2 regions of the Telluria sp. BA11 genome follow, and region 2 is predicted to be linked to the other one. Evidence: predicted binding sites of a transcription regulator. Region 2 holds the regulator's gene; the other holds the start of a gene.

Region 1 (7,472 bases), 2.5 Mb from region 2:
AGTCGCGCAACAACGCTGCCCGCCGCGGCCGGAAACTGGCACCCGTTGGCGCGAGCGTCGCGATGCGCTCGGCACGGAACATGCGAAAGTCCTCGCGCAGGCAGCAGCGCGCCAGCACGACCAGCATCCCGTCGAGATACACAATGGCCAGCGGCCAGATGGTGCGCGTGCTGGCCGCGCCGTGGCGGTCGCGGTAATCGATCGCCAGCGCCTCTTCGCGCCAGCAGCAGGCGCGGATCGTGGCCATGTCGGGCAGGCTGGAAAAGCGCTGGCCGAAACGGTGGACCTGCGACACCGCATGCAGCAGGTGCTGCTGGCCGAGCGACGGCAGGGTTGCCGCCACCTTGGCCAGCACCGCGTCGGCCGCACTGGCCAGCGCCGGGTCACCCATCTGCCGTACTTCGGCCAGGCCGAGTGTCAACGCTTCGATCTCGATGCGGCTGAACGTGTGCGGGCGCAGCGTGCCGTCGTCGACCAGCGTGTAGCCAAAACCGCGCTCGCCGCCGATCTCGGCGCCACCCGCGCGCAGGGTCTCGATATCGCGATAGACCGAGCGCACCGAGACGCCGGTGTCGTGCGACAGCTGCGCCGCCGTCACGGGGGGCGGCAGACGGCGAAGTGCATCGAGCAGGCGAAACAGGCGCTGTGGGCGGGACATCGGCAACTGACAAAAAGTGGCAGGAGGGATTGCTATCGTAGCACCTGTCTTCCAACCCTCATCAGGAGTTCTTCATGTCCGTCCAGGCAGTCACCCATCTCAACTTCCAGGGCCAGGCGCGCGCCGCGCTGGCCTTCTATCAACAGGTCTTTGGCGGCCAGCTGATGCAGTTCACTTACCGTGACGCGGGCCGCACCGCAAACGAGGCAGACCTGGACCTGATCGTCTGGGGCCAGGTCGAGGCGCCCAACGGCTTTCGCATCATGGCCTTCGATGTAGCGGCTGACAGGCCGTGGCACCAGGGAGAGAACGCGTTCTACGTCTCGCTGCGCGGGGACACGCAGGAAGAAATCCAGGCCCTGTGGGACAAGCTGGTCGACGGTGCGGCGATCGTACAGGGACTCGCGCCCTCCAGCTGGTCACCGATGTACGGCATGGTGAAGGACCGGTTTGGCATCGCGTGGGTAGTCGATGTGGTGGAACACGCCCGCGTCGCCTGACGCGCAAACAACAAAAAAGCCCGGCTGATCCAACGCCGGGCTTTTTGTTCGTGGCTGACGCAGGGCGATCGACGCCCCCGCATCAATCCCAGCTCAGCGTGCCGCCAGTCTGGTACTCGGTCACGCGCGTCTCGAAGAAGTTACGCTCTTTCTTCAGGTCGATCATTTCGCTCATCCACGGGAACGGGTTTTCTTCGTTCGGGAACAGCGGCTCGAGGCCGATCTGCACCGCGCGGCGGTTGGCGATGAAGCGCAGGTAACCCTTGAACATCGGGGCGTTCAGGCCCAGGACGCCGCGTGGCATCGTGTCTTCGGCGTAGCGGTATTCGAGGTCGACTGCTTCGATGAACAGGGCCTTGATCTCTTCGCGGAATTCCGACGTCCACAGCTGCGGATTTTCCATTTTGATCGTGTTGATCACGTCGATGCCGAAGTTCACGTGCATCGATTCGTCGCGCAGGATGTACTGGTACTGCTCGGCGGCGCCGGTCATCTTGTTCTGGCGGCCCAGCGCCAGGATCTGCGTGAAGCCCACGTAGAAGAACAGGCCTTCCATCAGGCAGGCAAAGACGATGATCGACTTGAGCAGCTTCTGGTCGTTTTCTGTCGTGCCGGTCTTGAATTCAGGGTCGGTCAACGTGTCGATGAACGGGATCAGGAACTGGTCCTTGTCGTGGATCGACTTGACTTCGTTGTAGGCGTTGAAGATCTCGGCTTCGTCCAGGCCCAGCGACTCGACGATGTACTGGTAAGCGTGCGTGTGGATCGCTTCCTCGAACGCCTGGCGCAGCAGGTACTGGCGGCACTCGGGGGCCGTGATGTGGCGGTAGGTGCCCAGCACGATATTGTTCGCGGCGAGCGAGTCGGCCGTCACGAAGAAGCCCAGGTTGCGCTTGACCAGGCGGCGCTCGTCTTCCGACAGGCCGTTCGGGCTCTTCCACAGCTCGATATCGCGCTGCATGTTCACTTCTTGCGGCATCCAGTGGTTCGCGCAACCGGCCAGGTACTTGTCCCATGCCCATTTGTACTTGAATGGCACGAGCTGGTTCACGTCGGTCTGGCCGTTGATGATGCGCTTGTCGTCGGCGTTGACGCGCTTTGCCACTTCGGCGGCAGGCACGATGGCGAGGCCGGCGTCGGCTTGCGGAGCGCTTGGCGCGCTGGTTGGTTCGTCGTCCCAGTTAAGCATGGTGGTCCCTTCTGTGGTGCGCTGGCGCAGCGACTGCGGCCGGGGCACGTTGATGCATTGGTTATTCGTGTTGTCGGCGACTGGCGCCGTTGTGTACTTGCCGGAGGGCGAGCCGGCCTTGCAGGCGGCTCGCCTCCCTTACTACATTACTGGCAGGCTTCGCATTCCTCGAAACCGTCGTCGCCCGGACGCAGATAGCAGGCGGCGCCGTCTTCTTCTACTGCTGCCGTCGCCGTATTGGCCGCCGGTGCTGGTGCCGGAGCAACCGGCGCTTTCTCGCCAGCCGACAGGCCACCGGACAGGCCGCCCGAGACCGACACGGCGTTCAGCGCGCCGGTGCGGGTGGTCGACTTTTCCAGGTGCGTCGCGGCGATCGTACGCAGGTAGTACGTGGTCTTCAGACCGCGCAGCCACGCCAGCTTGTAGGTTTCGTCCAGCTTCTTGCCCGATGCGCCAGCCATGTAGATGTTCAGCGACTGGGCCTGGTCGATCCATTTCTGGCGGCGCGACGCAGCGTCGACCAGCCACTTCGGCTCGACCTCGAATGCCGTTGCGTACAGGTCGCGCAGGTCTTGCGGTACGCGGTCGATTTTCGACAGCGAGCCATCGAAGTACTTCAAGTCGGCGATCATGACTTCGTCCCACAGGTCGCGCGCCTTCAGGTCGCGCACCAGGTACGAGTTGATCTCGGTGAATTCACCCGACAGGTTCGACTTCACGTACAGGTTCTGGAACGTCGGCTCGATACAGGCCGAGACGCCGATGATGTTCGAGATCGTCGCGGTCGGGGCAATCGCCACGCAGTTCGAGTTGCGCATGCCGAACTGCTTGATGCGCTCGCGCACCGGGGTCCAGTCCATCTTCGACGACGTGTCCTGCTCCAGGTACTGGCTGCCACGTTCGTCGGCCAGCAGTTGGATCGAGTCCTGCGGCAGGATGCCGCGGTCCCACAGCGAACCGGTGTACGTCTCGTAACGGCCACGCTCTTCGGCCAGTTCGGTCGAGGCCAGGTAGGCGTAGTAGCAGACCGCTTCCATCGACGTGTCGGCGAACTGCACCGCCCGGTCTGACGAGAACGGAATGCGCATCATGTGCAGGCAATCCTGGTGGCCCATCACGCCCATGCCGACCGGACGGTGGCGCAGGTTCGAGTTGCGCGCTTTTTCGACGGCGTAGTAGTTGATGTCGATGACGTTGTCCAGCATGCGCATCGCGGTGCGGATCGTCTTTTGCAGCTTGACGTGATCCAGGCCATCGCCCTTCATGTGCTGCGGCAGATTGACCGAGCCCAGGTTGCAGACGGCGATTTCATCGGCGCTCGTGTTCAGCGTGATCTCGGTGCACAGGTTCGACGAGTGCACGACGCCCACGTGCTGCTGTGGCGAGCGGATGTTGCACGGGTCCTTGAACGTGATCCATGGGTGACCGGTTTCGAACAGCATCGACAGCATCTTGCGCCACAGGTCGAGCGACTCGATCTTTTTGAAGACGGCCATTTCGCCGCGCTCGGCCTTGGCTTCGTACGCCAGGTAGGCTTGTTCGAAGGCCTTGCCGGTCAGGTCGTGCAGGTCAGGCGTCTCGGATGGCGAGAACAGCGTCCAGTGCGACTTTTCCATCACGCGCTTCATGAACAGGTCGGGAATCCAGTTCGCCGTGTTCATGTCGTGGGTGCGGCGGCGATCGTCGCCCGTGTTCTTGCGCAGGTCGAGGAATTCTTCGATGTCGAGGTGCCAGGTTTCCAGGTAGGCGCAGACAGCGCCCTTGCGCTTGCCGCCCTGGTTGACCGCGACGGCCGTGTCGTTGACCACTTTCAGGAACGGGACCACGCCCTGCGAGCGACCGTTGGTGCCCTTGATGCGCGAACCGAGTGCGCGCACTGGCGTCCAATCGTTGCCCAGGCCACCGGCGAACTTCGACAGCAGCGCATTCTCCTTGATGGCGTCGTAGATGTCTTCCAGGTCGTCGCCGACGGTGGTCAGGTAGCACGACGACAGCTGCGAGCGGCGGGTGCCCGAGTTGAACAGCGTCGGGGTCGAGCTCATGAAGTCGAACGACGACAGCAGGCTGTAGAACTCGATGGCGCGCGCTTCGCGGTCGTCTTCACGCAGGGCCAGGCCCATTGCCACGCGCATGTAGAACGCCTGCGGCATTTCGATGCGCACGTCGCGCACGTGAAGGAAGTAGCGGTCATACAGGGTTTGCAGGCCGATGTAGCCGAACTGCAGGTCGCGGTCGGCGACGATGGCCTTGGCCAGGCGCTCGAGGTCGTACTTGCCCAGTTCTTCGTCGAGCAGCTCGTTGGCGATGCCCTTGGCGATGTATTGCGGGAAGTAGGTCAGGTATTCGGCGGCGGCGCCGGCTTGCGCCACTTCGCGGCCGAAGACTTCCTTGCGGATCGTGTGCAGCAGGATGCGGGCGGTGACCTGGCTGTAGGCCGGGTCTTTTTCCATCAGCGCGCGCGCAGCCAGGATGGCCGACTTGTGCAGCTCTTCGACCGGCACGCCGTCGTACAGGTTCTTCATGGTCTCGGCCAGGATCGCGTCGGCGTCGACGTGCTTTTCGAGGCCGGCGCAGGCGGCGCCGATCAGACCGATGACGGTGTTGATGTCCAGCAGGCGACGCTCGCCGCCATCGACGACGTGGATCTGCGGCGCGACGACGGCGCCACCGCCACCGGCGGCTTCTTTTGCGGCGCGGCGCTCTTCCATGCGCTTGGCGCGGTACAGCACGTATTCACGCGCGACATCGTGTTCGCCCGAACGCATCAGCGACAGCTCGACCTGGTCCTGCACGTCCTCGATGTGGAACGTGCCGCCGTTCGGCTGGCGACGCACCAGCGCGGTGACGACGTTGTTGGTCATCTGCTCGACCAGCTCGCGGATGCGCGCCGACACGGCGCCCTGGCCACCGGCGATTGCCAGGAAAGCCTTGGTCATCGCGACCGAGATCTTGTGTGGCTCGAACGCCACCACCGAACCGTTGCGGCGGATGACGCGGTAGTCGCCACGGGCGACGATGTCGGCCGGGGTGGTGCCGGCGGGCGCCGATCCTGGGGTGACATGTTGGTTGATCGAACTATTCTGTGCTGTTTGCATTGCGCCTCCAGGAGCGGTCGGACCGCCGTTGTCTACGTGGCAACCGTCTTGCCGTATTGCGCAAACCCGGTCCGTCAACAAATTAAAAAACGATGCCCTGCCAGCCGGTGGCCTGTGGTGGCAAACCAGAGAAGCAGGGTAAGAACTAGTAAATATTGCGTGTCGACAAGTGCTTAACTAACCGATCGATGGATAAGTTTGTGTGCAACTTGTGGACAACGTATGAACAACTCGCCGCAGCCCGCAATCCTGGTGCCTTTTCAGTCACTACCACTATATCTAGTGCCGGGCGTTGATATCAGACTAATTGTAGTACCTCGTTTGCGGTACAGGCAAGCAAATAAATGTCCAAAATTTTCAGTTTTATCGCGTGCGAGCCTTGACTTTCGAGAGTCGCCATAAGGACGGGGAGTACGCGGTAAGCGACTACTAACCTGAAAAAACTGTAGGGAAATGACCGGGCGCGCGGGTCCGCCGCGCGGCCGCAGACCGGCCGTCAATCGTCCGGCGCGCTGATGTCCAGCTTCTGCATCTGATAACGCAACTGGCGGACACTGATGCCGAGCAGGCTGGCGGCCTGGGTCCGGTTGAACTGGGTTTGCTGCAGGGCGCGGCCGATGATGTCGCGTTCGACCTGCTCCAGGTATTCGGGCAGGTTGCCGGGCAATTCGGCGGGACCGACGCCCGGCGGCGCCGATACCGTTGGCGCGGCCGGCGCGACTGGCGCCGCGGCAACGGGCGGCGTGACCGCCGGCGGCGCCAGTTCCGCCCGTGCCGGTTCGATCGGCCGCGCCGCCTTGAGCGACAGGTCGCCCACTTCGATCACGCCATCGTTGGCAAACGCCAGCGCCCGCTCCAGCACGTTTTCCAGCTCGCGCACATTGCCGGGGAACGAATACGCCCGCAGCGCGTCCAGCACCCCGGCTCCGAGCGTGGCCTGCCCTGCCCCGGCCAGGCGCTGCAGGATGCCGTTCACCAGCGGTGCCAGATCGTCCAGGCGCTCTCGCAGCGGCGGCAGCCCCAGCTCGATCACGTTCAGCCGGTAGAACAGGTCTTGTCTGAACTTGCCCGTTTCGACGCAGCGCGCCAGGTCCTGGTGCGTTGCGCTGATGATGCGCACGTCGACCGGCTCCTCGACCGTCGCGCCGATCTTGCGCACGCGCCGCTCCTGGATCGCGCGCAGCAGTTTCACTTGCATTGCCAGCGGCAGGTCGGCCACTTCGTCGAGCATCAGCGTGCCGCCGTTGGCCGCCTGGAAGAAGCCGTCGCGCTCGTCGGACGCGCCCGTGAACGCCCCCTTGCGGTAGCCGAAAAATTCGGCCTCCATCAGCGTTTCGGGAATCGCGCCGCAGTTCACGGCGATGAACGGTTTCGCGGCGCGCGAGCTCTGGGCGTGGATTTCGCGCGCGGCCAGCTCCTTGCCGCTGCCGGATTCGCCCGTGATCGAGATCGGCGCCATCGAGCGCGCCAGGCGGGCGATCTGGGCCCGCAATGCCGCCATCGCGGGCGAGCTGCCGATCATGCGCGAGTCGGGCGCCGCGCCGTCACCGAGCGCCGCGCTTTCGGATTGCTTGAGCGCCGCGCGCACCATCACGCGCAGTGCGTCCAGCGCCACCGGCTTGGCGATGTAGTCGAACGCACCGGCTTTCAGCGCCACCACTGCGTTTTCGGCGCTGCCGTAGGCGGTGATCACGGCCACCGGCGTACCCTTGCCGGACGCGCCGATTTCGCGCACCAGTTCGAGGCCCAGGCCGTCCGGCAGGCGCATGTCGGTCAGCACCAGCGCGTAATCGCGCTCGTCGAACAGCGCGCGCGCCTCGCGCAGCGTGGCGGCGCTGTCGACGTCCAGGCCCATCTTGAGCAGCGTGATCTCGAGCAGCTCGCGCAGGTCGGCCTCGTCGTCCAGTACCAAAACGCGCGGCGCGCTCATGACGGCTCCCCGGCCACGTCAGGCAAGGGCAAAGGTGATGACAAAGCGACCGCTGGCCTTGCGCGGGCCCAGTGCGGACGGGTCGAACCGGTATTCATAA
Region 2 (7,472 bases):
TACCCAGAAGGCCGATGTACGGCGAGACCGAGCCGACCGACGCCAGGAAGTTCAGGTGCGATTCGAGTGCATCGAGTTCGCGCTGGAACGAAGCGCGCATGGCGCGGCGGGCGCCGTCGAGCACCGAGTTCATGTCGAGCGTTTCGCGCGATGCTTGCTTGCCCTTGATGAATTCACCCATGCCGGACTCGAAGATGCGGGCCAGGGCGCCGCTCTGGTCGCGCTGACTGCTGGCGCTCTGATGCAACGTGTGCAGGTTGCCGCCGGCCCAGAAACTACGCTCGAACTGCTCGGTCTGCGCACGTGCGGCGCGGATCGCGAATACCTTGCGGAAGATGTAGGTCCAGCTCACGATCGACAGCAGTAACAGCAAGGCCATAATCAATTGCACCAGCACGTGGGCATTGCCGATCAGGGCGACGAATGAAAGGTCTGGGGTGACGGTCATGGGCTATTTATTTAGGTATGTATTCAGGCGGCACGCATTTTAGCAGCCACGTGGTCAGGCAAGGGGCGCGGGCGCATTGTGGCAATATCGACACAACACACGGTCACGCTCGCCGTATTGAGCAGGGTTTCACCGCACCAGGCCTGCTGCAGAAACTGGACCGATGCGCGGCCCAGCCTGGAAACACTGGTCTGGATCGTCAGCTGGTCGTCGAGGCGCGCCGCAGCGTGATAGTCGAGGGTCACATTCTTGACGACGAATGCGGTGTTGTCCGCGTCGAGCAGGGCTTGTTGCTGCACGCCCAGTGACCGAAGCCATTCGGTGCGGGCGCGTTCAAAGAATTTCAGGTAGTTGGCATAGAAGACAATGCCGCCAGCGTCGGTATCTTCGTAATACACCCTGACTGGCCAGTTAAATACTGAAGACATTGTTACTGCCGATACATGAACATGAGAAACATTCTACGCGAGTTTCCTTCTCGATATCACCGTTTCCGGCCATCGATCGTGGAAATTACTTACGTACCCCTCGCACAAAATTGTGCTTTTGAGCGGTAGTAGACTTGAAACTTGGCAAAAAGACCAATCACTGTAACATTTTCTCACAAATGGCGACCGTGCTATCGGTGGCCAATCTGCTAGCCCGCGCACGTGCCTGCGCGGGCTAGCGAGCAATCAGGCGCGCTTGATCGTGAATGGCGAGAAGCCCTGGCAGGTCGGCATCAGTTCGATGCTGTTGACGTTGACGTGCGGTGGCAGCGTCGCGATCCAGTACGCGGTGTCGGCAATATCCTTTGCGCTCAGCGGCGTCGTCCCTTCGTAGACCTTGGCTGCTGCCGAATCGTCGCCCTTGAAGCGCACGTTGGAGAATTCCGTGCCGCCGGACAAGCCCGGCGCCAGATTCGTCGCACGCACGCCGGTGCCGACGAGGTCGGCGCGCAGATTGAGCGTGAACTGTTCGACAAACGCTTTGGTGGCGCCGTACACGTTGCCGCCTGGATAAGGGTAGTGGCCGGCGGTCGAGCCGATATTGATCACCAGGCCGCTGCCACGCGCGACCATGTCGGGCAGCACGAGGCGGGTCATCGTCACCAGGCCTTTGCAATTGGTGGCGATCATGGTTTCCCAGTCTTCCAGCGGCACTTCGTGCGCCGGCACCGTATTCAGGGCCAGGCCGGCATTGTTGATCAGCACATCGATCCCCTTCCAGTCGGCTGGCAAACCGGCTAGCGCCGCTTCGATCGATGCGCGGCTGGTGACGTCGAGCGTTACCGGCAGGGCGGCGTCGCCCAGCTCGCCTGCCAGATCGGCGATGCGGTCGGTGCGGCGGGCTGCCAGGATCACGCGGTGGCCGTGCGAAACGAAGGTACGCGCCATTTCGGCGCCGAAGCCGGCCGATGCGCCGGTGATGAGGACGATCATGATGAATCCTTGAAAGGGCAGTGAGGGAGAAGCAAGAAGGCACATGCAGGGTTGCAAAATTGTAGCCGAAATGACCATGAAGACGTGCAGGCCATCACGGCGGCCGCTCTGGACGCACGAATCTTTCCCCAAACAAGTCAGGCACGTGAAATTTGGCGCAGTCAACGATTGCGGGCGAATACCCGATCGGTATGGCTATCGGTGAACACCATCCGTTTCCTGCTGTTGAGTGACGAGCTTGGACAATTCGACAACACCAACCGGTGGCGTGGTACGCCAGGGCACGACGAACAAGCGCGCGGCCAACCCATCGGCCATGCGTTTCATCTGCTTGCGTTCGCCCGCCATTCGCGCTGCCAGCAGCGGATCATGGGTGCCCGCTGCGAGGATGCTCTTGTTGATCACCCACGCGTAAGGTTCGACACTGGCGCGGCGCAAGTCGTCTTGCAGCGCTGCCGCTTGCGACACCGGGGTCACTTCGGGCAAGGTCACCAGGATGATCCTGGTGTAGGTTCCGTCCTGTAGCCGCATCAGGGGCGTGGTCACGCGCCCGGCGCCATGGCCTTCGAATTCGCGCAACGTTTGCCGATGATAGGCCCCGGTGGCGTCCATCAGCAGCAGGGAATGCCCGGTTGGCGCGGTGTCGAGTACAACAAAGGCGCTACGCCCTTCATTGACAATTTTCGAGAAGGCGTGAAAGACCGCAACTTCCTCCGTGCAGGGCGAGCGCAGGTCTTCCAGTAGCAGTGCCTGTTCCTGAGGATTCAGCCCTGGCGATCTGCTTGCCATGATCTTGTCGATGTAGCGCCGGGTTTCGACCTTGGGATCGATGCGGTCGACCTGCAGGCCAGGCACGTCGCCATCCAGCGTGCCGACAAGGTGCGCCGCCGGATCCGTGGTGCTGAGATGGACCGTTTTTCCGCGTTGAATCAGGCCGAGGGCCAAGGCTGCAGCTACCGTCGTCTTGCCGACGCCGCCCTTGCCCATTACCATGATCAAGCCATGTCCGGCGAGTGCCAATTCATCGACCAGGGCGTCCAGGCCCGGCAGCGGCGCACTGGCTTCGGCAACGATCTCCGCGTTGGCGATGGGGGTCGTGCTGGCTGTAAGCAGCGCACGCAGGGCAGGCAGCCCGACCGTGTCGAACGATCGCAACGGTATCTGGTCTTGCGGCAGCGATCGCAAGGATGTCGGCATCTCATTCAATGCCTGCTCTTCCAGTGCGGCAATAGCAGCCGCGACGACGTCGCCGTGATCGCTTGCATGGAACACGCCATTGATGATCAGGCGCTGGTTGTTCAGACCGAGCGTGCGCAATTCTTCCGATGTGCGTGCCGCCTCGGCAATCGCACTCTTGTCGGCGCGGGAGACCAGGATGACAGTGGTTTGGGCGGGATCGCTCAAGGCGTCCAGGGCTGCCTTGAAGCGCACTTCCTGCATCTTCAAGCCTGAATGCGGCCCGAGACACGAGGCGCCGCGATCATTTCCGGCCAGAAAGCCACTCCATGCCTGAGGCAAGCTGAGCAAGCGCAATGTGTGTCCCGTCGGCGCCGTGTCGAACACGATATGGTCGTAGTCATCGGCTGCGTCGGACAGCAGGGAGGCAAACTCGTCAAATGAAGCGATTTCGGTGGTACAAGCGCCGGACAACTGTTCGCGCACCGTTGCACGGTCCGTGTCGCTCGCGCCGGATGCCATCTGCGCCAGCACGCGTTGGCGATACGATTCGGCCGCAGTGTCCGGGTTGATGTTCAGCACCGCCAAGCCGGGTGCGCCAGGCACTGGCGTCGGACTATTGCTAAGCGTAATGCCCAGCATCTCATCGAGGTTCGATGCGGCGTCGGTACTTACCAGGAGTACCTTTTTTCCAGCATCGGCAAGCGCAAGCGCCGTAGCAGTCGACAGCGACGTCTTTCCGACGCCGCCTTTACCCGTAAAGAACAGGTGCCGCGTCGGCCGCTCCAGAAAGCGCGCCGTGTTGGGCCTGAGCCAGTCTGCTACCTGTTCGGGCGTTGGAATGCCGCCGCCATGCACAAGCACGCCATCGATCAGGACAGCGGGCGTCGCAGTAGCGCCGAGTCGCAGGATGTCTTCCGGGGCCGAAACCTGCGTAATATCGACGGACACCCCGGCAGCGAAGGCTGCTTTTTCAAGGCGTGCAATCGTGGCTCGACACTTGCCGCAGCCGGTTCCCAGTACCTTGATTTCCATTGTCTGACCTTTCGGTGATTGTTGAGAATGAAAATCGGCCAGGAAAATAGCTGGCGAACCTGAGGCACGGACTGCGTGCGCGGCCGCTTCTTGCCGATGAAGTTCAGGGTACAGCGGAACCCGGCCAGCAAACCGGATCGTCCGGTAATTTGTCTGCGAAAGCCGGCGAGGCCGCGGTGGGGCAGGCAATTGCGCCCTGACTGGTCACCAGAATGGCGCTTTCCTTGCCCTTCAATGGGGAGTTCAGTACAATTTGCGGACTTTACGTCTCACGTAACTGGCGAAACACCGCACAAGCGCCACCGATTGGTGCGCGGCGCGGCAAAGGTGGGTACCCACCGGGGAACGTGAGACGCCATACGCCGTTCGCCTGGGCAGCCATCAACCGGTACGCGTTCGATCGCGGCTGCCCGCGCCCTTTGGCTCCCGCACCCGCACACAGCGCCGCTCGTTGCCTGGATTACTATCGATTGGAGTTTTACATGTTTGCTAAAGACCATACGCTGGCCAATGTCGATCCGGATCTGTGGAATGCCATTCAGAAGGAAAACGTCCGTCAGCAAGACCACATCGAGCTGATCGCGTCCGAAAACTACACCTCGCCAGCCGTCATGGAAGCGCAGGGCTCGCAACTGACCAACAAGTACGCCGAAGGCTATCCGGGCAAGCGCTACTACGGCGGCTGCGAATACGTCGACATCGTCGAGCAGCTGGCAATCGACCGCCTGAAGCAACTGTTTGGCGCGGAAGCCGCCAACGTGCAGCCGAACTCGGGTTCGCAGGCGAACCAGGGCGTGTTCTTCGCTGTGTTGAAACCAGGCGACACGATCATGGGCATGTCGCTGGCCGAAGGCGGTCACCTGACCCACGGCATGCCGCTGAACATGTCGGGCAAGTGGTTCAACGTCGTCTCGTACGGCCTGACCGCTGACGAAGACATCGACTACGAGGCGCTCGAGCGCCAGGCGCACGAGCACAAGCCGAAGATGATCATCGCCGGCGCATCGGCGTTCTCGCTGAAGATCGACTTCGAGCGCATCGCCAAGGTTGCCAAGGCAGTCGGCGCCTACTTCATGGTCGACATGGCCCACTACGCCGGCCTGATCGCTGCAGGCGAGTACCCGAACCCGGTGCCGTTCGCCGACTTCGTCACGTCGACCACGCACAAGTCGCTGCGCGGCCCGCGCGGCGGCATCATCCTGATGAAGGCCGAGCACGAGAAAATCATCAACTCGGCCATCTTCCCTGGCATCCAGGGCGGCCCGCTGATGCACGTGATCGCCGGCAAGGCCGTCGCTTTCAAGGAGGCGCTGACGCCTGAGTTCAAGACCTACCAGCAGCAGGTTGTCAAGAACGCCAAGGCACTGGCCGACACGCTGACCGCGCGTGGCCTGCGCATCGTGTCGGGGCGCACCGAATCGCACGTGATGCTGGTCGATCTGCGCGCCAAGAACCTGACCGGCAAGGAAGCCGAAGCAATCCTGGGCCAGGCGCACATGACCTGCAACAAGAACGGCATCCCGAACGACCCGCAAAAGCCGTTCGTCACGTCGGGCATCCGCTTGGGCAGCCCGGCCTTCACGACGCGTGGCTTTGTTGAAGAAGATGCCGTCACCGTGGGCAACCTGATCGCCGACGTGCTGGACAACCCGCACGACGCTGCGACCATCGAGCGCGTCAAGGGCGAAGTCAAGAAACTCACCAGCAAGTATCCGGTCTACGCTGCCTGATTTGCCTTCCGGGCCGGTTCGCTCGCCCGGAAGTACCCCATGTAGTATTGCAGCCCCGGCGCCATGAAATGTCCCTTTTGCCAGCATGAAGATACACAAGTCCTCGATACCCGCGTATCGGAGGAGGGGGACGCCATCCGGCGCCGGCGCCGCTGCGGCAAGTGCGACAAGCGCTTCACCACCTATGAGCGCATCGAACTGTCGATGCCGATCATCGTCAAGAAGAACGGCAGCCGCACCGAGTTTGCCTCATCAAAGCTGCGTGGCAGCCTGATGCTGGCGCTGCGCAAGCGGCCGGTGGCAGCCGAAGCCATCGACAAGGCCGTTGCCTCCATCGAAGAAAAGCTGCTCACCAGCGGCCTGCGCGAAGTCGATACCGGCCATGTGGGCGAGCTCGTGATGCAAGAGCTCAAGGGCCTCGACAAGATCGCGTATATCCGCTTCGCATCGGTCTACAAGAATTTCGAAGACCTGGATTCGTTCCAGGCAGCGCTGGCCGAAGTCGGGCACCAGCGAAAGCTCGACAACTAATCCCTTTTCAAGGTTCCCCGATTGGCGCGGCGTACGCTTGCGCCGACGCACGGGCGTGCAAAGCCGGCCTGATAACGTCGTAGCTCGTTATCGGGAGGCTTGCGTGCGCAACCATTCACACCGCGGTTTTACCCTCATCGAAGTACTGGTGGCGCTGTTCGTGCTCGCCATCGGCATCGTCGGCGCCGGAGCGGCCCAGTTGGCGGCCGAGCGCACGCGCCAGCAGGCGGCGCTGATGGCCGAAGCGGGCCAGCTCGCAAGTTCGCTGGCGGCGCGCATCGGCGCCAACCTGCCGCTGGCCAGCCTGCCCGATGCGGCCAATCCCTATCTGTCGCTCGACTATGACGCCGTCGCCGACGGCCCGCCTGTCGCCGCCGCCCCATGCTTCGGCACTGCCGCATGCGATCCGCTGGCGCTGGCGGCCTTCGATCTCGATGAGACGCGCCTGCTCGTGCACCGGCGCTTTCCCGGCGGGCGCATTGCCGTATGCCGCGATGTGGCCCCGTGGGATGCCGCCAGCCGCCGCTATCGGTGGGCATGCAGCGGCGGTGCGCATGCCGCGGTGGCGATTAAGATCGGCTGGCACGGCAACGATGACTTGCCCGCGTTCGTGCTGATGGTGGCGCGATGAGTTGCCATCGTCGCCGGGTTGTGCGTCAGAGCGGCTTCACCATCGCCGAATTCATGGTCGCGATGACGCTTGGCCTGGCCGTGCTGCTGGCGGCTGGCTCGCTGCTGATTGGCGCCACGCGTGCGCATGCGGCGCTGCTCGAAGCGGCCGAGATGGATGACGCCGGCCGCTACGCGCTCGATGCGCTGGCGCGCGCCGTGCGCCTGGCGGGCCACGTCGACTGGGCCGCGCATCCGGTGATCGATCCTGCGCTACCTGCCGCGATCGCTGGGCTGGATGCTGCGTCGCTGACCCATGCCGGCGCTGGCATCGATGCGCCGCTTCCGGCGACCGTCAACGGCAGCGACGTGCTGGCGCTGCGCTTTTCCGGTACGGGCGCGCCACCGGACGGCGATGGCGGCACGCTCGATTGCGCCGGCTTTCCCGTGCACCGCGATCAGGAAGGCTGGAGCATTTTCTACGTTGCGCGCAATGCCCAGGGCGACGCTGAACTGCGCTGC

Evidence for each region. The regulator NrdR, encoded in region 2, represses ribonucleotide reductase genes. The targets are predictions, from matches to a motif close to CACNANATNTNGTG.
Region 1: AC1MGT_RS08145 (ribonucleoside-diphosphate reductase subunit alpha) is a predicted target of NrdR. The motif match lies at 5,714-5,727, and genes of this name have one in related genera.

Annotation. Positions count from the first base shown of each region.
Region 1 covers NZ_CM155275.1:1,866,292-1,873,763, forward strand. The annotation lists gene AC1MGT_RS08130 (helix-turn-helix transcriptional regulator) at 1-658, opposite strand, end outside; gene AC1MGT_RS08135 (VOC family protein) at 733-1,158, shown strand; gene AC1MGT_RS08140 (ribonucleotide-diphosphate reductase subunit beta) at 1,241-2,347, opposite strand; gene AC1MGT_RS08145 (ribonucleoside-diphosphate reductase subunit alpha) at 2,494-5,442, opposite strand; gene AC1MGT_RS08150 (sigma-54-dependent transcriptional regulator) at 5,939-7,372, opposite strand; gene AC1MGT_RS08155 (sensor histidine kinase) at 7,391-7,472, opposite strand, start outside.
Region 2 covers NZ_CM155275.1:4,371,744-4,379,215, forward strand. The annotation lists gene tolQ (protein TolQ) at 1-448, opposite strand, end outside; gene ybgC (tol-pal system-associated acyl-CoA thioesterase) at 472-876, opposite strand; gene AC1MGT_RS19230 (SDR family oxidoreductase) at 1,123-1,869, opposite strand; gene arsA (arsenical pump-driving ATPase) at 2,065-4,080, opposite strand; ZMP/ZTP riboswitch at 4,344-4,463, shown strand; gene glyA (serine hydroxymethyltransferase) at 4,563-5,810, shown strand; gene nrdR (transcriptional regulator NrdR) at 5,874-6,341, shown strand; gene pilV (type IV pilus modification protein PilV) at 6,445-6,972, shown strand; gene AC1MGT_RS19255 (PilW family protein) at 6,969-7,472, shown strand, end outside.